2 regions of the Marinobacter sp. 1-3A genome follow, and region 1 is predicted to be linked to the other one. Evidence: predicted binding sites of a transcription regulator. Region 1 holds the regulator's gene; the other holds the start of a gene.

The links. The regulator FliA, encoded in region 1, starts transcription of late flagellar genes. The targets are predictions, from matches to a motif close to CTAAAGTTTNNNNNNNNNNNGCCGNTAA.
Region 2: the regulator FliA is predicted to act here: its motif matches at 9,119-9,146, upstream of FE848_RS13660 (flagellar protein MotY).

Annotation. Positions count from the first base shown of each region.
Region 1 covers NZ_VCGZ01000001.1:557,790-572,408, reverse strand. The annotation lists gene upp (uracil phosphoribosyltransferase) at 1-367, opposite strand, end outside; gene flhA (flagellar biosynthesis protein FlhA) at 594-2,774, shown strand; gene flhF (flagellar biosynthesis protein FlhF) at 2,835-4,151, shown strand; gene FE848_RS02535 (MinD/ParA family protein) at 4,224-5,036, shown strand; gene FE848_RS02530 (RNA polymerase sigma factor FliA) at 5,068-5,811, shown strand; gene cheY (chemotaxis response regulator CheY) at 5,974-6,357, shown strand; gene FE848_RS02520 (protein phosphatase CheZ) at 6,378-7,163, shown strand; gene FE848_RS02515 (chemotaxis protein CheA) at 7,181-9,244, shown strand; gene FE848_RS02510 (protein-glutamate methylesterase/protein-glutamine glutaminase) at 9,301-10,443, shown strand; gene FE848_RS02505 (flagellar motor protein) at 10,443-11,183, shown strand; gene motD (flagellar motor protein MotD) at 11,202-11,993, shown strand; gene FE848_RS02495 (ParA family protein) at 12,161-12,958, shown strand; gene FE848_RS02490 (chemotaxis protein CheW) at 12,951-13,703, shown strand; gene FE848_RS02485 (chemotaxis protein CheW) at 13,858-14,346, shown strand; gene FE848_RS02480 (DUF2802 domain-containing protein) at 14,414-14,619, shown strand, end outside.
Region 2 covers NZ_VCGZ01000008.1:150,292-164,910, forward strand. The annotation lists gene FE848_RS13615 (hypothetical protein) at 1-68, shown strand, start outside; tRNA gene FE848_RS13620 (tRNA-Arg) at 187-263, opposite strand; gene FE848_RS13625 (TIGR04283 family arsenosugar biosynthesis glycosyltransferase) at 350-1,057, shown strand; gene FE848_RS13630 (TIGR04282 family arsenosugar biosynthesis glycosyltransferase) at 1,044-1,679, shown strand; gene FE848_RS13635 (insulinase family protein) at 1,666-4,518, opposite strand; gene FE848_RS13640 (hypothetical protein) at 4,580-4,879, opposite strand; gene FE848_RS13645 (SDR family oxidoreductase) at 5,253-7,238, shown strand; gene rnt (ribonuclease T) at 7,307-7,963, opposite strand; gene pyrC (dihydroorotase) at 8,010-9,041, opposite strand; gene FE848_RS13660 (flagellar protein MotY) at 9,190-10,107, shown strand; gene FE848_RS13665 (histone deacetylase family protein) at 10,114-11,037, opposite strand; gene FE848_RS13670 (GNAT family N-acetyltransferase) at 11,196-13,940, shown strand; gene rdgC (recombination-associated protein RdgC) at 13,983-14,619, opposite strand, start outside.

The sequences.
Region 1 (14,619 bases):
GATCCAGTTCGCCCACCAGTTTTTCCAGATAGGTGTTGGACTCCAGAGTTTCTTCATTACGGATCTGGCCCACCACGCTCACCCGGGCAACCGGGATCAGGCTGAGAACACCGTCCAACATGCCAAGTCCAGCTCGTAAAATAGGGACGATGGTTATCTTTTTTCCTTGAATTTGCTCCACATTTACCGGGCCAGCCCAACCGTCGATGGTTTTTTCCTGCAGGCTGAAATCCTTGGTGGCTTCATACGTCAGCAGAGCCCCAACCTCCTGAGCCAATTCACGAAAGTTTTTGGTGCTGATCTCGGCGCGGCGCATCAGGCCGAGTTTGTGTCTGATCAGGGGGTGTCTTACCTCGTGGACTGGCATGGGCTCACCTGTTTTCTGGGTCTGGGGATAAAGGGTTGAGTGTTGCAATTTGTGGCGCAAGGATACCGCATCTTACAGAGTGAGTCAGGCACCAGAAGTCAGCTCGTGAATGAAATTCTGTGCGGGCTGGTACGGATCTTGCGGTAACAGAGTGAAAGACACTTTGGCGTCAGAATCTCGACCCTGAAAACGCCTTCAGAATCAGTAAATCGGAGAAGTTTAGGGCATGGACAGAGCTTTAGTCCTCAGTAACGTCAAATCCCTGACGCAGGGCAACCTCGGCGTACCCATTATGTTGATGGGCTTGCTGGGCATGATGATATTGCCTGTGCCGGCTTTTTTGCTGGACGTTTTCTTCACGTTCAACATCACGCTTTCCATTGTCATTCTGCTGGTGTGCGTATACGCGCTTCGGCCCATGGAATTTGCGTCCTTCCCAACGGTACTGCTGGTCGCAACGCTTTTGCGCCTGGCGCTGAACGTTGCGTCTACCCGAATTGTTTTGCTGGAAGGGCATGAAGGCGGCGATGCCGCAGGTAAGGTTATTGAATCCTTCGGGGCGGTTCTGATCGGTGGCAACTACGCGGTTGGACTCGTGGTGTTCGCCATTCTGATGATCATCAACTTCCTGGTGGTAACCAAGGGTGCCGGCCGGGTGTCGGAGGTGAGCGCACGCTTCACTCTGGATGCCATGCCTGGCAAGCAGATGGCCATTGATGCCGACCTGAACGCAGGCCTGGTTAACCAGGATGAAGCAAAACACCGTCGCGAAGAGATTGCCCAGGAGGCGGATTTCTACGGCTCCATGGACGGTGCCTCCAAGTTTGTTAAAGGTGATGCAGTTGCTGGTCTGCTGATTCTGGCCATCAACATAGTTGGCGGTGTCGCGATTGGCATGATCCAGCACGGCCTCGATTTCGGGCTTGCCATGGAGCGCTATGCACTGCTCACCATTGGTGATGGCCTGGTTGCCCAGATTCCCTCACTGCTCCTCTCTACTTCCGCAGCCATTATGGTTACCCGCGTTACCTCCAGCCAGGATATGGGCGGGCAGATTCTTCAGCAGATGTTCAGTGCGCCAAAAGCCTTGGCGATTGCTGCCGGCATTCTGATACTGCTTGGTTTGATTCCTGGCATGCCCCACGTTGCCTTCCTGGGGCTTGGAGGGCTTGCAGCGGGAAGCGCTTGGTATATCTGGAAAAAAGATCGCCAGACAGTGGAAGAAGGAGGCATGTTCCCCAGCCGCGGAGGCGCGGGTGTTGTGTCAGGCTCTGGTGGGCGAGACTTGCCGCTGGCTGGTGATGCGGGTGGTGATCCGGGGCGTCAGCTACCTGCTCCGGGCGAAACCCGTGAGTTGGGTTGGGATGACGTAGCCACAGTAGATATTGTCGGGCTGGAAGTGGGCTACCGGCTAATCCCACTGGTTGATAGAACCCAGGGCGGTCAGTTGCTCAGCCGTATAAAAGGCGTGCGTAAAAAGTTGTCCCAGGACTTGGGATTCCTGATGCCCTCCGTGCATATTCGCGACAACCTGGATCTCATGCCGAACGTGTACCGCATCACGTTGATGGGGGTGACCATCGCGGAGGCGGAAATTCACCCTGACCGCGAACTGGCAATTGATCCGGGGCAGGTATTCGGAAAAATCGAAGGTATAGAAGGCAAGGATCCTGCCTTTGGTCTGGATGCGAGCTGGATTGAGCCTGAGAAGAAAGACCAGGCGCAGACGCTAGGCTATACCGTGGTGGATGCCAGTACAGTTGTTGCAACCCATTTGAACCAGGTTCTGCAAAAGCATGCGCACGAACTGTTGGGGCACGAAGAGGTGCAGAAGTGGCTGGATCAGCTGGAGAAGGCTTCACCCAAGCTGGCAGAGGAGTTGGTGCCCACCACTGTGTCTATCAGCCTTCTGCTGAAAGTGCTGCAGAACCTGCTCAAAGAAGAAGTCCCCATCCGGGATATGCGCTCCATTGCCGAATCCATGGTGAACGTGCATCCGAAGAGCCAGGACCCCAAGTTGCTGACCACGGTAGCGCGTCAGTCTCTGCGCAGGATGATTATCCAGAGTATCTGCGGTAACGATTCAGAAATACCGGTTATTACCCTGGATCCCGATTTGGAACAGTTGTTGCTTAAGTCTGTTCAGCAGAGTCAACAATCTGGCGGACTGGAAGATATAGGCATGGTTCTGGAGCCGAATATGGTGGAGAAGCTGCAGCGCTCATTGCAAGACAGCGTGCAGCGTCAGGAAATGCTGGGTAAGCCGGCCATCCTGCTGGTATCCGGGCCCTTGCGGCCGGTGCTCGCCAAGTTTGCCAGTTACGGTGTGGAGCGGCTGCATGTGCTCTCCTACCAGGAAATACCCGATAACAAACAGATTACGATCGTGGCGTCCGTGGGCCAATAAGCTGGCGGATGAAAGCACGGGTAACGCAGATAACGCGTGGCCGTTGGAGGATGCAATATCATGAAAGTTAAACGTTTTTTTGCCAAAAGCATGGCTGAAGCTCTGAAGCAGGTCAGTGAGCAGATGGGGCCAGATGCTGTCATCCTTTCCAATCGCCGTGTAGACGGCGGCATTGAGATCGTAACCGCGTTGGACTACGACGAAAATATGGCGCGCCAGAGCTTGGGCGCAGAGGCCAGTGAGGCCACTAACGGAGCCCGCCTTGCAGAGATGCAGGCAGAACGTCATCGTCGGCTGGAGGATGAGCTGAGTCGCTCTCGCTCCCGTATTCGCGACGTGCGTGAAAACCGAGCTGCAAGGGGGCAGGGTTACGCTGATGCATCCTTTGCAGAGTTGCACCGGGCCGCGAGTGAAGATTTTGCAGAGCCAGTCTCTCAAAGCGCTGGTAACGAAAATTATTCTGATGAGCTCGCCCGCATGCGTGCAGAAATAAACTCCTTGCGGGATCTGATGAGTGGCCAGCGTGGTGAGCCGGAGAAGCCCGGCATCAACGCGGTCCAGCAGCGTCTTGCAGAGCGGCTCCAGGAATTTGGTCTTGGTAATGATCTGGCGAGCTCGCTCTCCCGCCGCCATAAAGGTGGCAAGCTGGAAGATGGTTGGAAACAGTCCCTGAAAATGCTTGTTGCGGGCGTGCGTACTCCCAATCAGGAGTGGCTTGATGAAGGGGGTGTATATGCACTGGTTGGCCCTACAGGTTCGGGCAAGACTACCACCATCGGCAAACTGGCAGCGCGATATGTGTTGAAACACGGCGCCGATTCTATTGCACTGGTCACGACAGACCGGTACCGGGTTGCGGCCCATGAACAGCTTTTCGTGTTTGGTCGTATACTGAATGTGCCGGTGCGCGTGGTGGATGAAAGCAACACCCTTGATGATATTCTTGATGAGCTCTCAGACCGGCACCTGGTGCTGATCGATACGGCTGGGCTAACCAGTACAGACAGAGGCTATCAGGAACAATTGGCAGAATTGGCCCGTAGCCATCACAGCATCCGGACGCACCTGGTTGTTTCGGCAACCAGCCAGCCGCGTATTATGAAATCCGTCTGGCATTGCTATAAGATGGCAGGTCTTACAGGCTGCGTGATGACGAAGATTGACGAAGCCCTGACTCTGGGCGAATCTTTGGGCTTTGTGATGGAAACCGGGCTGCCGGTTGCCTACTACACTGATGGGCAAAAGATCCCGGGGGATCTGCATCATGCTGAAGCCGTTCCGCTCGTACGCTTGGGAGTCGAGCGTCTGAAAATGCTTCAGCAACAGGCGGCGGCAGAGAAAATGCCTGATACAGAGCGCCCGCGGGAAATCGCATGAGGCTGTGAAAATCTGAGTTGTATCCGGTTATGAACCATATCCGGTTAATCCTGGCGAGAGATTATAAACAGTATGAGCAAAGCACATCCGGTACAGGTGATCGCGGTTTCCGGCGGCAAGGGCGGGGTCGGCAAGAGTAACATTTCAGTTAATCTTGGCATCGCTCTGGCGCAAAAAGGCAGGCGCGTTGTGCTGCTTGATGCCGATCTTGGCCTGGGGAATCTTGATGTGCTGCTCGGGGTAACCGCCAATCGTACCTTGCAGGACGTGTTGGCAGGAGAGTGTGACCTCAGAGACGTTCTGGTAAATGGTCCGGGCGGGATTAAAATCGTTCCGGCATCTTCCGGAACCCAGCGCATGACCCAGCTCAGCCCCATGGAGCATGCCGGCCTGATTAACGCATTCAGCGAGTTGGGCGATCAAATTGATGTGCTGATTATCGATACGGCGGCCGGTATTTCCGAGTCTGTTGTGAGCTTTTTGCGGGCCTCGCAAGAGCTGTTGCTGGTGGTGTGCGATGAGCCCACATCCATCACAGATGCTTACGCCCTGATTAAACTGATGAACCGTGATTACGGTACCAACCGCTTCCGCATTCTCGCCAATCAGGTGAGCAGTGAGCAGGAAGGCCGCCATTTGTTTGAAAAAATAACCCGGGTAACCGAACGATTTCTCGATGTGGCACTACAATATGTGGGTATGGTGCCTTACGACGAAGCTGTGAAGAAAGCCGTTCAGCGCCAGAAAGCCGTGCTGGATGCATACCCTCGAGCCAAAGCGTCGCTTGCGATCAAGGCACTGGCTGACAAGGTAGAAAGCTGGCCACTGCCTTCATCACCCCGCGGACACCTGGAATTTTTTGTGGAGCGGCTCGTCGAAGTCTGAAACGGATCCCGTAAAAAATAAAACCGGATGCATGACATTGGCGAAAAACCTGGGAATTTATCATCAGGCTGGTGTGAAAAGTCCCTCGGACCTCATAGAGACTCACGCCCCCCTGGTAAAGAAAATCGCACTTCATCTTTTAGCGCGGCTACCGGCCTCGGTGCAGCTCGACGACCTTATGCAGGCGGGTATGATCGGGTTGCTGGAGGCCGCCCAGCGCTATAGTTCAACCAAGGGCGCAACCTTTGAAACCTATGCCGGAATTCGCATCCGAGGGTCTATGGTGGATGAAATCCGCAAAGGCGACTGGGTGCCGCGCTCTGTTCACCGAAACGCTCGTCGGGTTGCCCGTGCAATCAAGGAAGTAGAAGACCGGGAGGGCCGTGAAGCCCAGGACTTTGAAGTGGCGGAAGAGCTCGATATGTCTCTTTCCGAATATCATGCCACTCTGGCCGATGCTAACAGCGGACGGCTTTTTAGTCTTGATGAGCTCAATGAATCCGGTGAGCTGCCGATAGAAGAAACAGAGGCCCGGGATAATCCGTTGGATGATCTCACATCTGATTCTTTCCGCAGCAGCCTTGCGGCGGAGATTGAGCTGCTTCCGGAGCGGGAAAAGCTTGTACTGAGCCTGTATTACACGGAGGAACTGAACCTCAAAGAGATTGGCGCTGTTTTGGGAGTCAGCGAAAGCAGGGTCAGTCAGATTCACAGTCAGGCCGCGTTGAGATTGCGTGGAAGACTTTCCGAGTGGCGCCTTGAGGAACACAGCTAGGCGTGGCTTGAGACTTCAGGGTTCTGATGAAGTGTAGTATTTGGTAACCGATGCTTTACAAGCGCGATAAAGATCAGACAATACATGGTTAAATCAGCGGCCTGCTACACTTTAAGCGCAAAGGTCAAAACGAATTCCGGGTCTTAATAACTGGAGGTCCCTTTGGACAAAAATATGAAAATTCTCATTGTGGATGATTTCTCCACAATGCGACGGATCATCAAAAACCTGCTCCGTGATCTTGGCTTCACCAACACCGATGAAGCGGACGACGGAAATACAGCTTTGCCTATGTTGAAAAGCGGTAAGTACGACTTCCTTGTGACAGATTGGAACATGCCGGGAATGTCTGGCTTTGATCTGTTGAAGGCAGTGCGGGCAGATGAAAACCTGAAAACCCTTCCTGTTTTGATGGTTACCGCCGAAGCCAAGCGCGACCAGATTGTTGCAGCGGCTCAGGCTGGCGTGAATGGGTACGTAGTAAAACCGTTCACTGCTGCCGTTCTAAAAGAAAAAATCGAGAAGATTTTTGAACGAATTCAGTAACCGGAAATTGGATGGGGCGTATGAGCGATAAAAAAAAGATCCATCGGGATCTTGAGCCAGAAGTGACCGAAAAGCTCCGGCACCAGGCAGCAGAGCTCGCCCAAAGTGTGGAAGGCGGCGATTATGCCCGAGCGATGAACCTGATTAATGAGTTAAGCGAAGTCAGGGATCAGAGCCTTTATCGTGAAGTTGGCCGTTTGACACGAACGCTTCATGAGGCAATCCGCAACTTCCAGATTGATCCGCGCAGCCAGGAACAAAAAGAGGTGCTGTCTTTGATGACAGACGCATCCGACAGACTGGCGTACGTTGTTCAAATGACAGGTCAGGCTGCCAATCGCACTATGGACCTGGTTGAAGAGAGCATGCCTCTCGCTCAGACACTCCGTGAAGAAGCCTCGTCATTGAGCGAAGAATGGCAGCGGTTGCGGCGCCGGGAAATGCAGCCGGCTGAGTTTCGTGAACTTTATGGCCGTATAGATACCTTTTTTCTTAGCGTTACCAATGATGCGGACACACTTTACAGCAGTCTTTCCGAAATTCTGCTGGCGCAGGATTTTCAGGATCTGACGGGCCAGGTAATACAGCGGGTGACGGCTTTGGTGAAGGAGGTTGAGGAACAGATGCTCAGCCTGGTGGTTATGGCGAGCCACGTTGATCAGCTTACCGGCACAGTACACCAGATTGAAAATCAGGAAGTCTCCGCCGAACAGGGCGTAGGGCCGCAAATGAAGGCTGAAGAACGCGAAGATGTAGTCTCGGGACAAAATGACGTAGACGATCTGTTATCCAGTCTCGGTTTCTGAACAGAAGAGGTTAGCCCATGGCGTTTGATGCCGATGATGAGATCCTGCAAGACTTCCTGGTAGAGGCCGGGGAGATTCTTGAGAAGCTGTCGGAACAGCTTGTTGATCTTGAGCAACATCCAGACGACAGTGATCTGCTCAACGCCATATTTCGTGGATTCCATACCGTAAAGGGTGGTGCAGGCTTTTTGCAGCTTGACGCTTTGGTTAACTGCTGCCACTCCGCCGAGAACGTGTTCGATATACTGCGCAACCATAAACGCGCGGTGGATTCCGAGCTGATGGACGTTGTGCTGGAAGCTTTGGATCATGTGAATGCCATGTTCGAGCAAGTGCGTAACAGGGAAGAGCTGACGCCTGCGCCGGACGAACTGATTGCGGCACTGGATGCTCTTGCACTGCCCCAGGTTGCTGGCGAGCCGGTGAGCAACCAGTCTGTAGACGTTCCTGCTGCCCCTGAAAGCGATCAGGATGGTGGCGATATTACCGATGAAGAGTTTGAACAATTACTGGATGCGTTGCATGGCGATGCTCCCGTAACGGGCGCCTCCGATAGCTCCGCCCCCGACCAATCCCCAGCCAACAGCAGCGGCTCAGCTGACGAAATTACAGATGATGAGTTTGAAGCCCTGCTTGATGAGCTGCATGGCAAAGGCAAGTTTGCCGCGAAACCACCCGCAGATGATGCCCAGACGACAGGTGGTGCCGGCCCTGAAAAGGGCGGTGATGGTGAGCTGATCACTGACGACGAATTTGAAAAACTGCTCGACGAGCTGCATGGCAAAGGTGGCAGCCCAACCACCGGTGGCTCCGGGCCAGCGCCAGCGAAGTCGCCGCAGCCGAAAGCCGAGCCTGCGAAAGTTGTGCCTGAAAAAGCGCCAGCCAGTAAACCGGCCCCTCCCAGAGAGCCGGCTCCAGTGGCAGAAACCACTGTGCGTGTCGATACCAAACGCCTCGATGACATCATGAACATGGTGGGCGAGTTGGTACTGGTGCGAAACCGGCTCCAGAGACTTGGCTCCGACAGTGAAGACGAGCACATGCACAAGGCGGTATCAAGCCTTGATGTAGTGACCACAGATCTGCAGGCTGCAGTCATGCAAACTCGCATGCAGCCGATCAAGAAAGTATTCGGCCGCTTCCCGCGGGTTGTTCGCGATCTCGCCCGGGGCATGAAGAAAGAAGTGAATCTGGTGATGATTGGCGAAGACACCGATCTCGACAAAAACCTTGTTGAGGCCCTATCGGATCCCCTTGTTCACCTGGTGCGAAATTCTGTTGACCACGGTATCGAAACGCCAGATGTGCGTGAAAAGGCTGGCAAGCCCCGGCAGGGCACCGTCACCCTCTCTGCCGAGCAGGAAGGGGATCATATCCTCCTGTCTATCGATGATGATGGTGCAGGTATGGACCCGGAAGTGCTGCGCCGCAAAGCCGTGGAGAAAGGGATTTACGATCAGGACGCTACCGATCGCCTCACGGACACAGAGTGTTTCAACCTGATTTTTGCCGCCGGGTTTTCGACGAAAGAGCAGATTTCTGATGTGTCCGGCCGCGGTGTGGGCATGGATGTGGTGAAAACCAAAATAAATCAGCTCAACGGTCAGCTCAGCATTGTTTCTGCCTTGGGCAAGGGTTCTCGCATCATCATCAAGGTGCCCCTGACTTTGGCGATTATGCCCACCTTGATGATCAAGCTTGGTGATCAGTCTTTTGCTCTGCCGCTGGTGAATGTGGTGGAGATATTCCATTTGAATCTGACACGTACCAATGTAGTAGATGGCCGTGAGTGCATTGTTGTGCGGGACAAGGTGTTCCCGCTTTTCCATATAAAGCGCTGGCTGGTGAAAGGGTCTAATGCCGTAACAGGTCCCGAAAGTGGGCATGTTGTGATCGTTGCCATGGGCACCAGTAAGGTTGGGTTTGTTGTTGACCAGCTCGTCGGTCAGGAAGAGGTGGTTATCAAACCTCTCGGACGAGGATTGCAAGGCACACCGGGTATGGCAGGAGCAACAATTACCGGTGATGGTCGTATCGCGCTGATTATTGATGTTCCCAGCTTGCTGCAGCATTACAGCTGATTTTTTACGCGCAGCTCAAAGCTTTATGGAATAAAGCATTTTGGTAGGAGAAACGGATGACAGTTTCTGTCCTGGTCGTTGACGACTCAGGTTTCTTTCGCAAGCGATTAACAGAGATTCTCACATCGTCGGGCCAGATCCGTGTGGTGGGTGTGGCAGCCAACGGCCGGGAAGGTGTTGAACTGGCGGAATCTCTGCGCCCGGATGTAATTACCATGGATTACGAAATGCCGATTATGGATGGTATTTCGGCTGTGCGGGAAATCATGAAGAAGCATCCAATACCGGTGCTTATGTTTTCCTCGCTCACCTACGAAGGCGCCCGAATCACTCTGGACGCACTGGAAGCCGGGGCGGTAGATTTCCTGCCCAAAAACTTCGAGGAAATCGCGCGGGATGGCAGCCAGTTGCAAAAAATCCTGATTGATCGCGTGCTCGATGTTGCTCGCAGTCGACCTGCCAGCCGGGCGCAGCCAACTCCACCTTCTTCCAGAACAGCCCCACAACCCACGCTTATAGCACCGGCCAGGACCGCAGCGCCGGGTCGCTCTGTGGCGCCCGCTCGCCAGGCGGCTCAGCCTCTGCAGGATGAAACGCCCAAGCGAACGTCACGGAAAAGCCCGGCACGGCACTTTTCCGTTGTGGCTATTGGCACCTCAACCGGCGGGCCAGTAGCTCTTCAGCGAGTACTTGCGGCCTTGCCGGCGAGTTTTCCCTCACCGATCGTGCTGGTGCAGCACATGCCAGCGAGCTTTACGCCGGCTTTTGCTGAGCGTCTTAACAAATTGTGCAAAATTGAAGTCCGGCAAGCAGAAGATGGCGATATCCTTCGCCCTGGCTTGGCACTGCTTGCCCCTGGCGGTAAGCAGATGATGGTCGAAAATCGCGGAGGGCAACCTCGGGTGCGCATACTGCCAGGGGACGAGCGACTGAATTACCGCCCCTGTGTGGACGTTACCTTTGGTTCTCTTGCCCGTGCATTTCCCGGCAAAACCCTCGGCGTCATCCTGACGGGAATGGGATCAGACGGCAAAGAAGGGTGCCGAATGATGAAACAAAGTGGCTCGCCCATCTGGTCCCAGGATGAAAAATCGTCGGTGATTTACGGTATGCCCATGGCAGTTGCCAAAGCTGGCCTGAGTGACGAGATCCTGTCACTGGATGAAATAGGGCCAAGATTGCTTGAGGGCGTTTGCTGATGGATATACTCAGCCTGCTCGGTGTCGTTCTGGCTTTTGCCGCTATTCTTGGCGGCAACCTGCTTGAAGGCGGAGCACTGAGCTCACTGTTTAATGGGCCGGCGGCCATCATTGTGATTGGCGGAACCCTGGCTGCGACCATCCTCCAGACTTCCTGGCCGGTACTGAAACGGGCTGCCGCACAGGCGCGGTGGGTGTTTGTTCCTCCATTTATCAGCATTGAAGACGGGATTGGCAAGGTAATCGATTGGAGCGTAAAGGCCAGGAAGCAAGGCCTTCTGGGGCTTGAAGGGTTGGCGGAGAATGAGCCGGAATCCTTTGCGCGCAAAGGCCTTCAGTTACTGGTGGATGGTGCAGAAACCGAAACAATTCGCAGCATCATGGAAATAGATCTGGATTGCCGTGAGCAGCGAAATCTTGAGTCCGCTCGAGTGTTTGAGGCTATGGGAGGCTATTCACCGACCATTGGCATTATTGGCGCTGTTATGGGGCTGATCCAGGTGATGACCAACCTTGAAGACCCAGCATCCCTCGGCAGCGGAATTGCCACCGCCTTTGTGGCAACCATCTACGGTGTGGCGCTGGCCAACCTGCTGTTTTTCCCGGTAGCCAATAAACTGCGTGGGCTGGTCAAGGAACGTTCACGATACGAAGACATGATGATTGATGGTCTTATTGCCATCGCAGAGGGTGAGAACCCCAAATCCATTGAATTGCGGCTGCGGGGCTTTCTGCAGTAAGCAAAACCGGTTTCTATTATGCGGCGTCGCAGGCAACCTCAGGATGACTTGCACAACAAGGAACGTTGGCTGATTTCCTATGCGGATTTCATAACCCTGTTGTTTGCTTTTTTTGTGGTGATGTACTCGGTCTCATCGGTAAATGAGGGCAAGTACAAGGTACTCTCAGAGACATTTACAGGCGTTTTTAACGCTCCTCAGCGCTCCTTTCAGCCCATTGAAATTGGTGACCAGCCTCCACGCCCGGAAGTTCAGCCCTCGGAGGCTGTAATTCCCCCGGCGGTAACAGAGGCCCCCAGAAACTCAGAGCAGGATACACAGGCCCGCACAGAGGCTTTGCGCACCATGGCAGATCAGTTGGCTATGGAGTTTGACGAATTGATCGATCGTGGGGTGGTTACCCTTGAAACCAACGATCGGTGGCTTTCGCTTAATTTGCCGGATAGCCTGCTTTTCGGTAGTGGTGATGCGGAGCCCCACTATGATGCATTTGATGTGATGGACAAAGTTGCGCGGGTTCTCAGGAACCGGGACAACGCAGTGAAGGTTGAGGGCTTCACCGATAATCAACCCATTCGCACCCCGCGTTTCCCTTCGAACTGGGAACTATCTGCGGCGCGTGCGGCGGCGGTTGTCCGCATGTTAAGCATGGAAGGTATCGAGCCTGAACGACTGGCTGCGATTGGTTACGGGGAGTATCAGCCTTTGGCTCGAAATGACACCGAGGAAGGCCGTCGTCGTAATCGACGGGTAGTGCTGCTTATTTCCCGTGATGCCAGCATCCGGGGCGTTATGCGCCAGGGTATTTAAACTCGATTACTGTCTGGCACGGTTTCTGTATATCTCCACCCGAATACATTCAGGCGGCAACCGGCTGCCGGCATGCAACTCATTCAAGTTACATGAAAACTGGCCGATAAACCGGGATACATCTCGGTTTTCAGTTGATCGCAACACAGTCGTTTTGGAGTGAAAACGTGCGAATCTGGGCAATAGCCAATCAGAAGGGTGGCGTGGGTAAAACCACCTCGGTAGTCGCTTTAGGCGGCTTGCTGGCGGAGCGTGGCAAGCGCGTTCTGATGGTTGACCTTGACCCTCATGGTTCGCTGACCAGTTGGTTCGGGTACGATCCGGATACCATCGCCCACAGTCTTTTCGATCTGTTTCAGCATCAGGGCAAGGTGCCTGAGGGGCTTCCAGCTCAGCTTATTACAGAAACCAGTTGCCCCGGGTTGGATCTTTTGCCCGCTAGTACCGCGCTGGCGACCCTGGAGCGCCGAATGGTGGGCGCCGAAGGTATGGGGCTGGTTGTTTCCCGGGCGCTTACCCAGCTGTGGGACGATTATGATTACGTTCTTCTGGATAACACGCCTTCTCTCGGCGTGCTGATGGTCAATGCACTGGCAGCGGCACAGCACCTGATTATTCCTGTACAAACCGAGTACCTGGCCATCAAAGGTCTTGAGAGGATGTTGCATACGCTGCAGATGATCATGCGCTCCCAGAAGAATCAACTGCCTTACACGATTGTGCCCACCATGTTCGATCGCCGCACCCAGGCCTCAATGCAAAGCCTTAACCTGCTGCGTAAAACCTATCAGGACAACCTTTGGCGCTTTGCTGTGCCCGTCGATACAAAATTCCGCGACGCCAGTCAGGCCGGCATAATTCCCTCAAAGCTGGAAGCCCAGACACATGGCGTTCGGGCGTACCGGCATTTACTGGACGATTTGCTGGCCAAGACAGGCGCGCAGAAGGAGCGTCAGCATGGCTGACGAGAAATTGACAAAGCTCGCCGATCCAGCCAGCGCGATTGCCAGTTATCTGGACGAACTGCTGCACACAGCTACGAACACTGCGCGGCATGAAGAGCTGGCTGAGCCAAAACCAGCCGTAAAAGCCCCAGTCAAAAAGCGGGTGATAGCGCCTGAGCCAGCGCCCGTTCTGGCACCGGCACCCTTGGTGGCGTCACAACCGGTGCAGGTTCGGGAAACTGCCCCAGCGGTGGCCTCCACGCCAGAACGTGCGCCAGGGAAAGAAGTACCAGTAGCACGCCCGGATTGGTCAGAGCGCCCATTCGAGTGCCTGATCTTCACAGTGGCCGGGTTGCAACTCGCGGTGCCTTTGGTGCTATTGGGTGCTATATATCAGATTGAAGAGAGTATTCGGCCCATTCCCGGTAGCCCCCGTTGGTACATGGGCATTCGTATGGGTGCCCATCAGAATCTCAGGGTTGTGGACACGGCTGAGTGGATTATGGCCGGGCGAGTGCCTGCGAATGCCCGGGATAATTATCGTTTTGTTATTCGCCTGGATAACAGCGAATGGGGTTTGGCATGCGATAATGTAGCCCAGTCATTCACTCTGAGCCCGGATGATGTGCGCTGGCGCACGGCCCGCAGCAAGCGGCCCTGGTTGGCTGGCACAGTAATTGAGCAGATGTGTGCTCTGGTTGATGTCCGTACCATGGCGGATTTGTTGGTGCGTGCGGAGCGAGAGCAGCATCTTGATCTGAGTTGACGACCTTGATATGAGTTGACGACTCTTCCGGTTACCGAACGAAACCTTGCCGTACTGGCACGGTTTGTGCCCTTAACTATAGTATTGGGCACTGATGATGTTTTTTTGACGATCAGGCTGCCCGCCCGGGTAAGCCGAACAGGAGAAACTGGTTATGGCATCCCCGAGCGGACCGCAAAAACAGGCCAAAGACGATCAGGTACTGCAGTATGTGACCTTCCGGCTGGATAACGAGACCTATGGTCTGGATGTTATGCAGATTCAGGAAGTACTGAGATACACGGAGATTGCGCCGGTGCCAGGCGCTCCGGACTATGTGCTCGGTATTATCAACCTGCGGGGCAACGTGGTGACAGTCATCGACACCCGTCGCCGTTTCGGATTGGCAGATGCAGAAATGACAGACGCCACCCGAATAGTAGTGATGGAATCTGCCGACCAGGTGATGGGTATTCTGGTGGATTCAGTGGCCGAGGTTGTGTACCTGAAAGCCAGTGAAATTGAGACTGCACCGAACGTGGGTAATGATGAAAGTGCCAGATTTATCCAGGGTGTATGTAATAAGGGTGGTGAACTGATCATATTGGTCGAGTTCGACAAAATGCTGTCAGACCACGAATGGGCAGAGATCGCAGGGCTGTAAACCGGCGCACTACCGGCCAGACCTGATGATGGATGCCTCAAGTGGCTAATAACCGGAGACGTCCATCATGTTTACTGAAATTCCTTCCTATCTTCCCTGGGCGCTGACTGCTGTAGCGATTTCACTGGTTTTTGCTCAGGGCGTTATGCTTGGGCGCCAGAACCGGCAGCTGAAAGCCACACTCAAGGAGCGCTGCGATATCCTCGGCAGAGAGTTGCATGCTACTGCCAGTGGCAGCATGGGTGTGGGGCAGCGCCTTGTGGCCTGTGAACG
Region 2 (14,619 bases), on a different contig from region 1:
CAACGGACCCGGCTTCTTTTGAAGAGTCAGCGTTGAGTCCTCCTTTTAGTATGACGGTGCCTCAGTAGACAAAATCCTTATTTAAAATGAGCGTTGGCAGAAGGCGGATTGCCCACGAATACTGTAGTTGCAGTTGTGTATTTCAATATAGTGGGGGAGCTTTTCAGGGCGACACGGAAGAGAAGGTGGTGCCCTCGGCAGGACTCGAACCTGCTACCTTCCCCTTAGGAGGGGGACGCTCTATCCAGATGAGCTACGAAGGCGCTTCTTTAAGAAGATCGGTATGATAACGGCCTGAGACTTATGGCTCAAGGTGTTACCGTGATTTCTGTTGCTCTGGGAGCGTGCTTTGTCTGATCCTTTCTCGTTAAGCATTATTGTACCTGTCTGGATGGAGGCTGCAGGTATTCTGGAGACAGTTGAGGGCCTTCAGCCGTTACGTGCCCGAGGCCATGAACTGATTGTAGTGGATGCCGGTAGTCCCGATGGTACCGCCGCACTGGCTAGCCCATTTGCGAGCAGCGTTGTTCAGTCTGGAAGGGGGAGGGCTGTGCAGATGAACGCAGGTGCTTCTGTTGCCAAGGGCGATGTCCTTCTGTTTCTTCATGCGGATACCCGCCTTCCTCTAAACGCCTTGGAGTGCCTGACAAGTTTTTTTCGAAGCGATAGGGCCTGGGGTCGTTTCAATGCGCGATTGAGCGGACGTGGAGTGATGTTCCAGACCATCGCCTGGTTTATGAACCAGCGCTCACGGCTAACGGGCATTTGCACGGGCGATCAGGCGCTGTTTGTGCGCAGGGATGTGTTTGAAGCCCTCGGGGGATTCGAGCCTGTGCCCATCATGGAAGATATTGAGATTTCCCGCCGGCTTCGGCTTGTTTCCCGCCCTTACTGCATAAAGAACCCAGTCATAACGGATAGCCGGCGCTGGGAGCAGGGCGGTGTCTGGCACACGATTTTTCTTATGTGGCGTATGCGCTGGCGATATTGGCGCGGGGAGTCCCCGGAAACCCTTGCTCACTCCTACCGGTCGGATGTTCGAAATGGCAAAGACTAACTCTTCCAATGCAGTGTTGATGCAGTTTGCTAAATGGCCGGAAGCGGGCCGGGTAAAAACGCGCCTTATACCTGCGCTGGGTGTTGATGGGGCTTTGAGAGCACATTTAACACTTACGCTTGCGGTGCTCGAAAACCTGCATCGTTCAGGTCTTACACTGCAGTTCTGGTGGGATAGAGAGGTAGAGTCTGCTCCTGTTGATGCGGTGGAGGTTGTTCGCGCTATCGAGCATCGGGGGCTGGGACAGCGAATACAGCAGGGCGCTAACCTGGGTAGTCGCATGTTGAATGCTCTGGAGAACGGCCTTCAATCACACGCCTACGCATTAATTGTGGGCAGCGATTGCCCATCGGTCGAACCGGGCTATGTGCACCAGGCGGTGTCTGGCCTTGAACACTACGATGTTGTCCTGGGGCCGTCCGATGACGGTGGTTACGTGCTGATTGGTGCTCGCCGGATTGTTCCTGGCATGCTTGATGGAATCGAGTGGGGCACTGAGGGCGTACTTGAGCAAACTTGCATTCGGCTTGAAAAACTGGGGCTCAGCGTTGGTTTGCTGGAGCCCCGTTGGGATGTGGATGAGCCAGAGGATTGGGCGCGCTTTCAGCTTACTTTGCAGTAACCGGAGGTTGCTGAAGGATAAGCTCCTGGGCTTCGTTTGCGCCCAGGCCCTCTCCGCCAGTTACGACACGCAATGCTCTGTCTCTGTTCAGAACTGAATCGCGGAAGGTGGCTTTCAGCTCTTCAAGGCTCACAGCGTTAATAGCCTTTGCGAGTTGTTCGCGGGAATCAAAGCTATCTGAGCCCCGGTCAATCTCACGCCAGTAGCGACCTGAAATCTCACCCAGCTGGCGATCTTGCTCCAAAATGCTGCTGATTACCGCCTGTTTTTCCTGCTTTAGTCGCTGTTCGTCCAAATTTCCGAGCGTCTCCTCAAAGCCTACTGTGAACTCGCGAACTGCTTGGTCTATGTCACTCTGGCTGGCGCCTGGAGACTGAACCACAAAGCCCAAAGCCGGTGTCTCGAGCATTTCAAACGGTGTGGCGTACACAATGTAGCCAAGCTGGCGAGTGGTGCGTATTTCTTCATAGAACGGGCTGCTTATAATCTGTGCAAGCAGGCGGAAGCGGGCGCGCTCTTCAAAACTGGTGTTATTGCCCTGCGTGTAAAGCGTATACCCGGTATCCGGATGCGCCACGTCCAGAGAAACGAGCATTTCGTTGGCTGGTAACTTTCTGACACGGCTGCGGTCAACTGCTACAAAATCGCTCTTGCCCAACACAATGGCATCAATTTGCTGTGCCAGGTTAAGAGCATAGGCTTCCGTAATATTGCCATGTGCCAGCAGCACCGGGTCTACTTCCGAGAGCAGTGCCTCGGTGAATGATATGAGTTCATCGCGGGTGACTTCCCGAGCTGCGCGCAGCTTTTCTTCGGTGCTCCAGGCGCCTTCCAGCAGAGCCGTCTGGATGAACTCGGATGTCTGGGCCACCGGCCGGTCCTTGGCTTTGTTCTGTAAGCTGTCTATCAGGTTTTGTCTGGCGATATCAAACCGCTGCTGCGTGATGTGGGGCGCTGAAATCTGCATAAGAATGCGATTCATCAAGGTGTGGAGCTTGTCGTTATAGCCACCGACGCGCACGGTAATGCCACGCAAATGCGGGTAAATGCTGTAGTCGAGCCCGGCAAGGCGTGCGGAATAAGCCCAGGCATTCAGGTTGCTGTTAATGTTGTCTACCAGCAAGTGTGTAAGCACGCTGCTACGGGCAGATACGCGGGCCGCCGGGGTACGCAAGCTGAAAAATACGTTGGCTTTGGGAGTGTTGAAGCGCGTATCCCGTGCAAACCATATCGCCATGCCATCGTGGCTACTCAAGAGCTCGGGCTTACTCATGGTTTTGCCAGATACCATGGTGAGGTTCTCAGGCACAAACGGGTTGGGTAGCGGAAGCCGAAGCGCATCGGCCAGCGCTTTGGGCGCTTTGAATTCAACTCCGTTCACATCCAGAGGCTCAAGTTGCCACGGTGTTTCATACCACCGGGTTAGGTTCGGGTTGTTCAGTTCAAGCTGCGGAGCCAGCAAATAGACCATCACGTTCTCCGGGGTTAGCCGGGCAAGAATCGCCTGATACTGATCGGGCGCGTACCGCTCCATTAACCAGGGTGCACTGAGAAGATCGTCTGCCGGATAATCCTGGAGTTGGCTCGAAAGGCGCATAACCTCGTGCATGGGCTCGCTTTGTTCGCGAAAGCGAAAATCGATCCGGGCCAGTTGCTGCATTTCTTCAAAACGGTTCTGGCTGATGCCTTGATCACGAATGATGTCGATGTATCGGAATGCCAGAGCTACGATCTCTTCCTGCCGGTTAAGGCCTTCGGGGGTAAGCGCAATGCTTATGTCCAAAGTGGCGTCTGTGCCCGTATCCATCCCTATGCCGGCAGACAAGCTATCTGCCAAGCCATTCTTCTTGAGTACATCAAAGAGGCTTCCGGGGCCTTCATGCCCCAAAAGATTGGCAATGTAGCTGGCGGGTTTGGTGCGGTAGTTTTCTTGCTGCGATGGCATCGGGAACGACAGGGACAGGCTGCGCACATCCTTGATGGCTTCTGCAGTTACCTTGGCAGGTAGAGTATCCGCACTCAGCAGGCTAGCGGAGTGAACCTTGGGCTTCAGGTTGCGATTTTCGATGGCATCAAAGCGCCCTCGTACCATGGCTTCAAGCGCATCGAGCGATTGGGGGCCGTATACCGCTAGCGTCATCAGGTTGGCAGAGTAACGGGTTTTCCAGAATTCGATCAGGTCGGGCCGAAGGGGGTTGTCATCGGTGTTTTCCAGGGTGGTCAGGTTGCCGACAGCAAACTGGTGGAATGCATGCTCAGGATTGCTGGCGGCTTTCTTGACTGAATAAAAGCGTCGACCATCTTCTTTCTGTTTGGCACTGAACTCTGAATGCACAGCGTTGCGCTCACGGTCGACCAGCTCAGCGGTAAACAGAGGGGCGGCAAATTGTTGGGCGAAGCGATCAAGAGCGGATTCCAGATAATTGGCCTGTATGTCAAAAAAGTAGTTGGTGTTACGAAAAGCGGTAAAGGCGTTATGGCTGCCGCCGTGGCTTTTTATGAACTGTTGATATTCACCGGGCTCTGGATATTTTTCCGTGCCCAGAAACAGCATGTGTTCAAGAAAGTGCGAAATACCCTCTCGCTCTCTCGTGTCATCACCGCTGCCGACAGCCACATTCATAGAGGCGGCGGCTTTTTGTACATGTTTGTCGGAAATCAGAATGGCTCGCAAACCGTTACTCAGCTCAACGAAACGGTATTCGTTGTTGTCATTGGGGCTCTTGTCGGGGGATGTTTCTGCCAATGATGGCAAGCTGACAAAGAGAAGCAAAAGCAGTACAAATACTTTTGCAGCCAGCAGCCGCATACGAACAGTTGTTGGAAAGCTGATATGCATAAAGCCTCTGTTATCCGTTTTGGAGCCTGAATAGATACGATCGCAAGCTGGTAAATGGTGCTCAGTGCATCATTGTTTTGCGAGTGCTATCCGGTTGTTGGTCGAGGGTCTTGCGGGCGAGATCTGCCGCTTTACCGTGGTCGAGTTCGCCAGACGCAATACGCTCCAGAACCGATGCCATAATGGCGACAGACTTGCGGTAGTCTGCAAATTCTGCCTGAAATGCGGTATCGATGGCTTGGTATACCGCTTGAATTTTCTGCTCCCTGTCGCCGGCATTTTTCGCCGTATCATTAATGGCTTTCAGGCAGGCGCGGGCAATGGCGATGTAGCGTTCTGTATTCGGGTTGTCGTTCTGCATGCTCTGGTTTCCGGATATCGCTTGGTCTGTGAAAAGGACTGACGCCTGAAGAGGCAATAAGTTCCGGATTATCGCATTGCTGGCGGGCTGTTTCATTGCTTTGCGGTAATTCATCAGCAGGGAGGGCGCGCGACGATTACTGTGCTAGTCTGAATTTCAATGTGTCGGGAAAATGAACACTCGTCTGAAATTGGTTTTAGAGTAATGGCTCTATTTAAAGCAATGAGTTACAGAGTAAAAGCTCTAAAATAGTCCGATACATGAAGGTTGCAATTAAGTACAATGCCGACCGTCAAAGGTCGTTCTAAGACTTTGGTCTAAGACGGTTGGCATGGATAGACAACAACAGAGCAACAAGCAGGGTGGATTATCAATGAATTATTTCCTGACCGGTGGTACCGGGTTTATTGGCCGTTTTCTTGTGGAAAAATTATTGGCACGCGGCGGCACTGTGCACCTGCTGGTGCGAGAGCAGTCCCAGGGCAAACTTGATGCTCTGAGGGAAGCTTGGGGTGTCGATGAGTCCCGTGTAAAAGCTGTTATTGGCGACCTCACCAGCAAGAATCTGGGCATTGATGCCAAAACCCTTAAAGCACTGGCAGGAAAGGTTGATCATTTTTTCCACCTCGCGGCCGTTTACGATATGGGTGCCGATGAAGAAGCCCAACAGGCCACGAATATTGAAGGCACACGAGCAGCTGTGAATGCTGCCGAAGCCATGAAGGCAAAGCATTTTCACCATGTTTCGTCCATTGCAGCAGCGGGGCTGTTCAAGGGCATTTTTCGCGAGGATATGTTCGAAGAAGCTGAAAAGCTGGATCACCCATACTTGATGACCAAGCACGAATCCGAAAAGGTTGTGCGCGAAGAGTGCAAGGTGCCGTTCCGCATCTATCGTCCAGGCATGGTTGTTGGCCATTCGAAAACAGGTGAAATGGACAAGATTGATGGTCCATATTACTTTTTCAAACTGATTCAGAAAATTCGCCGCACTCTGCCACAGTGGGTACCGACCATTGGTGTTGAAGGTGGCAGGTTGAACGTTGTTCCCGTGGACTACGTTGTAAATGCGATGGATCACATTGCACACCTGGAAGGCGAAGACGGGAAATGCTTCCACCTGGTGGATACCGACCCTTATAAGGTTGGCGAAATCCTTAATATTTTCTGTGAGGCTGGTCACGCACCCAAGATGGGTATGCGTATTGATTCACGCATGTTCGGGTTTATCCCGCCATTTATTCGCCAGAGCCTGAAGAACCTGCCGCCGGTTAAGCAGATCACCAGCGCAGTGCTGGATGATCTGGGTATCCCACGCTCTGTAATGTCTTTCATTAATTACCCCACGCGCTTTGATGCTCGGGAAACCGAGAGAGCACTCAAAGGAACCGGTATCGATGTGCCGCGCCTTGAGGATTATGCGCCCGTGCTCTGGGATTTCTGGGAGCGCAACCTGGATCCCGATCTGTTCAAAGATCGCACCTTGAAGGGTACGGTTAGTGGCAAAGTGTGCGTGATAACCGGTGCCACCTCTGGCATTGGTTTGGCCACTGCAGAAAAGCTGGCAGAAGCCGGTGCTATTCTGGTTATTGGCGCTCGCACAAAAGAAACTCTGGATGAGGTGAGTGCTGCTCTGGAAGCCAAGGGTGGCAATGTGCACGCCTACCAGTGCGATTTCTCCGATATGGAAGATTGCGACCGGTTCGTGAAAACCGTTCTGGATAACCACGGCCACGTTGATGTGCTGGTCAACAACGCAGGGCGCTCGATTCGTCGGTCATTGTCCCTGTCGTTTGATCGCTTCCACGACTTTGAGCGCACGATGCAGTTGAACTACTTTGGCTCTGTGCGCCTCATCATGGGGTTTGCACCATCCATGCTTGAGCGTCGTCGTGGGCATGTGGTGAATATCTCATCCATTGGCGTGCTTACTAACGCACCACGCTTCTCTGCCTATGTGGCCTCCAAGTCTGCATTGGATGCCTTCAGCCGGTGTGCGGCGTCTGAATGGTCGGATCGTAACGTAACCTTCACCACCATCAATATGCCGTTGGTGAAAACACCCATGATTGCACCTACCAAGATCTACGATTCCGTGCCGACCCTCTCGCCGGAAGAGGCTGCCGATCTGGTAACCAACTCAATCATTGAGCGCCCCAAGCGAGTTGCTACGCGCCTTGGTATCACTGCCCAGGTTTTGCACGCACTGGCTCCGAAGGTGGGCGAGATCGTGATGAATACGGGGTACCGTATGTTCCCGGACTCAACTCAGGCCGTAGGTGGAAAAGCTACTGAAAAGCCCAAGGTGTCCACAGAGCAGGTGGCATTTGCAGCGGTGATGCGAGGCATCCACTGGTAAGCAAAGCTTGTTTGTAACGCAGAATCAAAAAACCCGCATAAGCGGGTTTTTTTTGCGGGCTCTGTTTGCTATTCGCTTTCATCTAACATGAAAGGTGGCGGAAATCCGCCCAGATCCAGCCAGCGGTTCACAATGCCACAGAATAAATCGGCCGTCTTTTCTGCATCGTAAGCTGCGGAATGGGCTTCCTTGTTGCTGAATGGAATACCAGCCAGTTTGCAGGCTTGTGCAAGCACCGTGTGGCCATAGGCCAGGCCGGCAAGGGTTGCTGTGTCAAACGTGGAGAAGGGGTGGAAAGGATTCCGGTTTATTTCTGCCCGCTGAGCCGCTGCAAATACGAAATTGTGATCGAAGGTCGCATTGTGGCCTACCAATACCGCACGCTTGCAATCATGCGCCTTGACCGCCTTGCGTATGGGCCGAAAAATCTCGCTCAACCCTTCACGCTCGGGCACAGCCTCCCGGTCCGGATTCCAGGGGTCGATTCCTGTGAAGTCCAATGCCGATTGTTCCAGATTGGCACCCTCAAACGGATCAATCTGTTGTAGGTGGGTTTCAGCACGGTGCAAGCGGCCGTCCTCGTCCATCGTCAGCATCACTGCAGCTATTTCCAGCAGAGCATCACGGTCCGGGTTGAATCCGCCGGTTTCCACATCGACAACGACGGGTAAAAAACCACGGAATCTGCGGGACATTGGGTGCAATTGTCTGTTTTCGTCAGTCACTAAAACTCCGGTCTTGGCCGTTTATCAGGGAATTGGGGGGGTAGATCTATACCTGGCGCCAGTTAATGGTTTCACCGGCTTTCAGCGGAACAATGGTGCCGTCCGCCAAGGGCAATTCATCGGGCATCGTCCAAGGTTCCCTCACCAGCGTAATGGTATCTGTATTTCGTGGAAGACCATAGAAATCTGCACCATTAAAACTGGCAAAGGCTTCCAGTTGATCAAGAATGCCAAGCTCTTCAAAAATATCTGCGTATAACCCGATAGCACCAAAAGCCGAATAGCATCCTGCGCAGCCACAGGCGGCTTCCTTTTTGTCTTTTGCATGGGGGGCAGAATCTGTGCCGAGAAAGAATCGCTTGTCTCCGCTGGCGACTGCGTCTCTCAGGGCTTTTTGGTGGCGATTGCGCTTTAGAATCGGGAGGCAGTAAAGATGAGGGCGTATGCCGCCCACGAGCATATGGTTCCGGTTGTACATCAGATGCTGGGGTGTAATCGTGGCGGCCAGATTATTGCCCTGATAATGCCGTACGAACTCTGCTGAGTCAGCGGTGGTTATATGCTCAAGCACTACCTTGAGCTTAGGGAAGGCTTTTAGCGTCGGGGCGAGTACCCGGTCGAGAAACACCTTTTCCCGGTCAAAAATATCGATGTCTTCATCAGTAACTTCACCATGAACAAGCAACAGCATGCCGCATTCTTCCATGGTTTCCAGTACCGGGTAGATATTGCGAATGTCCGTTACACCAGATGCAGAGTTAGTGGTTGCGCCGGCTGGGTAGAGCTTGGCTGCAACAACACCCTCGGCGCTTGCTTCCAGAATATCCTGACGGCTTGTGGATTCGGTCAGGTAAAGCGTCATCAGTGGTCGGAAGTCAGTCCCTTCGGCTGCTGCCAGAATGCGATCCCGGTATGCCGAGGCTTCAGCGGCATTGGTTACCGGCGGAGCAAGATTCGGCATGATGATCGCTCGCCCGAAACAGGCAGCGGTGGCAGGTACAACGCTCTTCAGAGCATCGCCGTCGCGAACGTGGAGGTGCCAGTCGTCGGGGCGCACAAGAGTTAGCTGTTCGGTCATGGTCTGGTTTCCGCAGTGCCTTAAAAAGTTGGCAGATTATAGCAGAAGGTGTCAGTGATTGTTTTTCCTCTCATCGATTAAAGAACATGGCGCTGATGCCGTTAAACAGGAAACCACCAAACATCCGTGAAACAACGGTATGGCTGTTATGGCACTCGCATTCACAAAAAGATCGCAGAATGTATTGGCAACGCTGGCGCTCGGCATTCTTTTGCCCGTGACAAGCCAGGCTGCAAGCTATGGTGCCGGAATATCGAACAGCCAGTGGTATCTTGCCGAGTCCGTTTTCGAGTGTTCGCTGGTGCATGATGTTCCCGGCTATGGCCGGGCTGTTTTTCGGCACCGTGCCGGGGAAGAACTGTCATTTTTTCTGGAGTCCGAATCTCACCTCATGCGCCCCGGGCGAGGCTCTCTTTTTGTTGAGGCCCCACCTTGGCGACCGGGTGTTGCTCCACGCCCGGTAGGCACGGTAGATGTGTCTGAAGGGCTCCGGCAGGTATCACTTGAAACCCGGCATGCGGTGATTCTTGCCCAAAGTCTGCTGGATGGCATGCGGCCCACAGTTACCAGGGATTCCTGGTACGACGGCAGCCCGGTTCGGGTGCAGGTATCGAATATCAACTTCAGCGGGCAATACCAGCGCTATCGGTCATGCGCTGCGAACTTGCTTCCGGTTAACATCGATCAGATCGGTCGTTCGCGGGTGGCATTTTCCAGCGGTAGCGCAAAGCTGTCTGAAGCCGATATGGATTTGTTGGACAATATCGTTGCCTATTTAATGGCGGATTCTACGGTAGAGCGGGTTTTTGTCGATGGGCATACTGACCGTGTTGGAAGCCGGATCGACAATCGTGCGTTGTCTGAAGAGCGCGCTAATGTAGTGGCAGACTACCTCAAAGGTCGTGGGATAGACCCCGACATGATTACCGTACGGGCTCATGGAGACCAGTACCCGGTATCCAGAAACTATGGCGAAAACCGCCGCACAACCATACGCTTGCAGCGAGAGGGCGAACGCCCTGGCTTGCAGCAAGCTAACGGCTATGGTGGCGCCAGCGCAGGTTAAGAAATGCTAAACCGAACTCAATACGTCCAAATGGGCGTTTACGCTTTCTGCGAGAGCTTTCAGGTGATAGCCGCCTTCCAGCGTTGAAATAATACGATCGTTGCTGTGCTCGTTCGCGACGCTTGCCAGCGTTTCGGTCAACCAGCGATAGTCCTCGGTTTCCAGATTCAGTTCGGCCATCGGATCAAGTCGATGGGCATCAAACCCTGCAGAGATCAAAATTACCTGAGGCTTGAAGGCGTTCAGGCGCTTTAACCAGCCAGCTTCTACCCGCTTTCGGTATTCTTCGGAAGAGCAACCTGCCTCTATGGGAATGTTCACGATATTGTCAGCTTGGCGATGTACGTGGGAGTGGGGGTAAAGCGGATGCTGGAAACTGGAGCACATCAGTATGCGTTCATCTCCACTCACGATGTCCACCGTTCCGTTACCTTGATGCACATCAAAATCAATAATGGCAACTCGATCAAGATGATGAAAATTGAGCGTGCGCATGGCTGCCAGGGCGACGTTGTTGTAAAAACAGAAGCCCATGGACTTGGTGCGCTCAGCATGGTGGCCGGGGGGCCGTGCGCAGATAAATGCGTTGGTTACCTGGCTACTCATAACCATGTCTACCGCCTGGATATTTGCACCCGCAGCAAGCCTTGCTGCGCGGAGAGTATCAGGCATCATGGCAGTATCCGGATCAGTGAAGACCCGACCCCGCATTGGCTGCATCATGTCTAGCTGCTGCAAATAGCTTTCGGGGTGTACGCTCAGAAGCTGGTCGCGGGTAATTTCTTCAGGGCGCACCCAATCGAGCTTTTCTGCGATGCCAGTGTCGGCGATATAGCTAATGATGGCTGCGAGGCGAGCTGGGCTTTCGGGATGCTCCGGCCCCATGTCGTGTTTCATGCAATCATCATGAGAAAAAAATGCGGTTGTCATAATTCTCGAAACGTCCCAGCTATACTTGTATTTTCTTTGATCTTATCAGGGATAAACCGATAGCGCCGAGTTTCTTTAGCCGCATAAGGGCAATAGGCGTTTCATAAGGCTTCATCAATGCATAATATAGTGTTAACAACATATCAAGGAGAGATAGCGTGAGCACCCGGTACCTGGAGAGTTTATTTAATCCTGCTTCGATCGCTGTGATCGGGGCGTCGGAACGTGCTGGCAATCTTGGTGGTATGGTGTTGCGAAATCTGATGAGCAGCGGCTACCCGGGCAAGCTTTTAGTGGTCAACCAGAAGGACTACGACAACGTCCATGGTGTGCCCTGTGTCAGAAAAGTATCGAAAATGGAGTTCTCGCCAGATCTCGCCATTGTGTGTACGCCGCCAGAAACCGTTGCAAAAACCATAAGGCGATTGGGCGAGGCAGGGGTGCGTACCGCAATTGTGATGACCGGAGGCATGTCCCGTACTCATAGCAAAACCGGCCAGCCGCTGATGTACTCGGTGCGTGATGCAGCAAGGGAAACCGGAATCAGGGTGCTGGGACCTAACACGATAGGTCTGATGGTACCGGCGAGAAACCTCAATGCTACCTATGCGCACATGGGCACGTTGCCCGGACGTGTGGCCTTTGTTGGCCAGTCTGGCACCATTGCCAGTTCGGTGATCGACTGGGCCTTTGCCCGGGGGGTTGGTTTTTCCTATTTCCTTACCCTTGGCGACGGTATGGATATCGATCACGACGATCTCATAGATTATCTTGCCCAGGATACCCAGACGCAAGCCATTCTCTTGCACATTGAGCATATTCCCAATGCCCGGCGCTTCATGTCTGCCGTGCGCGTCGCCTCCAGAACCAAGCCTGTCATCGCTGTTAAATCCGGGCGAGTACCAGAGTCAGAATGGATGACCCATGAACTGCCTGCGGGCATCCGACGCAGTGACCCTATATACGACGCCATGCTCCAGCGTGCGGGTGTTCTTCGGGTAGACGGTCTTGGGCAAATGTTTGATGCTCTGGAAACGCTCACGCGGATGCGCCCACTGCGCAGAGAGACTCTCGCCATCATGGCCAATGGCGTAGGGCCAGGTGTATTGGCTGTAGATCGCCTTGCGGATTTAGGCGGGGAGCTTGCCAGTTTGTCAGAAGCCAGCATTGGCGCTCTGGCCGAGCTTCTGCCTGCTTACTGGACACGCAAAAACCCTATCGACCTTAACTACGACGCATCTCCGGAGCTTTATGGCAAGGCGATAAAAATTCTGGCCAAGGATCCCGAAGTAGCCAACGTGCTTGTGTTGTACGCACCCAGCTTGACAGAAGACAGCCTGCAAATTGCCGATGCGGTAGTGCAGGCTGCAAAGGGCACGCGATTGAATATCTTTACCTGCTGGCTTGGGCAGAGCACGGTCATGGAGGCGCGTGATGAGTTCTATCGTGCGGGATTGCCATCCTTCTTCAATCCGGAAAAAGCCGTTGTAGCGTTCATGCAGCATGTGCGGCACCAGAGGCTCCAGCGTTTGCTGAAGGAAACTCCCGAATCTTTCACTGACCATTTCTCGGACCATACGAAAACTCGCCGAGTAGTCATGAATGCATTGCGTTCTGGCCGTTTGCACCTTTCCAGCAAAGAAGCTCGGGAAGTGGTTCGTGATTACGGTATCAACACCATTGAGACGGTTTACTGTGACGATGTAGAGGAGGTGCTTGAAGCCTTCTCCATTGAGCGCCGCCCGGTAGACGTTACGATAGTGCACGAGCAGGCTTGTCACCCATTTGCAAAACTGACCGTGGCGCAACGCCGCCATAAGGCGACGGTGCAGAAGCTTAGCAGTGAGGCTGCAATCATTGATGCCTGCAGTTTTCTGATGGAGCAGTACCAGGAATACTTCCCCGAGAGCGGTTTTCTCGGCTTTGCCATGCAGCACTCCTACCAACATGTTGGCGGTATTGAGTTCAGCGTGGGTATAACCAGAGATGCCCAATTTGGGCCTCTGGTAGTCTGCGGAGCATCTGGTGCCCATGTCAACGTAATGACAGACCGGCAGATTGCGTTGCCGCCGCTCAATATGGTTCTTGCCCGGGAGTTGTTGCGCCGTACTTATATGTACAAGCTTCTAAGGGAGCATAGCCTGAAGCCCGAAACGGATATACGGGCGGTGTCTGAAACACTGGTTACCCTTTCCCAGATTGTGATCGATATACCCGAGATTCGCGGGCTGGAGATTTCGCCGCTCCTGTTCAACGACCAAGGTGCTGTCGCGGTTAATGTGGCGATCAATCTGTCTGAAGTGCCTGGACAGCCGATAATTCAGCCCTACCCAAGAGAACTGGAGGAGTGGCTGGTATTGCCCAAGTCTGGTCGTCGGGTGATCATTCGCCCAGCTCTTGCCGAAGACGAGCCGTCGCATCGCGTATTTCATGAATTACAGTCACCGGAGTCCATTCGCTATCGATTCTTTCAGTACCGTAAGCATTTTTCGCGGGAAGACGTCGCCCAGATGGTCCAGATCGACTATGACCGTGAAATGGTTTTCATCGCAAATGCCCCGAAAGAAGACGGTGAAGGCGAAGAAACCCTGGGCACCGTAAGAACCTGGACGGACGCAGATAACCTGCGGTGTGAATTTGCTGTGATGGTTCATGACAAAATGAAGGGTGAAGGCCTTGGCGTGGCGCTGATGCAGAAAATGATCGATTACTGCCGTGCCCGTGGCACGGTGGAAATGGTAGGTGACGTTCTGGCTGACAATAGGCCGATGCTGCAATTGGCTGAGCACCTGGGCTTTGAGATCAAGTATAACGTTGAGGAAGAGGTGATGGATTTGCGGCTGGTGCTGAACGAGCCGGAAAACGATTGGCAAAAAGAGCGGTTAGGCAAGTATACCCACTGAAGCTATTCACTGAGAGCTTCAGTGGGGTTGAGGCCTGGAGGCTTACTCTTCTATGAGGGCGGAACGATCTTCCCCGCCCAAAGCTTCCAGTAAGCCTGGAATCAGTTTGGACAGTTCCAGAGTCATGAGGCTGAACGCAGCATCAAACTTGGCGACAGCGTCATCCACATCTACATCATCGAGTTGATCCTGAAGTGTTTCCCCAAACTTCAGCCGGCGAATGCCCATTTCCTCATCGAGAACAAAGGATACGTTGTCGTCCCAGGTAAGTGCCAACTTGGTCACTTCCATGCCGGCATTCAGGTGGTTACGGATTTCGTCCGCTTTCAAATCCAGTCCTTTGCAGCGAACCACTCCGCCATCTTCGGAAGGATCCTTCAGTTCGCACTCATCGCCTAAAACCACACTGGCAGGCAAGTCGATGGACTCGTTCAACCAGCCAGTAAATGTAAATATTGGAGCTTGCTCCAGAGCGGGCGGGCGTACAGGCAGAGAGCCCAGGCTTTTGCGCAGTGATGAGGCCAGGTCTTCTGCCTGTTTTGAGGAGCCTGCATCAACAACCATAAAGCCGTCTTTCGGTGCCAGATACGCAAAGCTGCGTCGGTTCTTGGAAAATGCATGGGGTAGCATTTCCAGCATAACCTGCTCTTTGATCTCTTCTTTCTCTTTGCGTCGAACC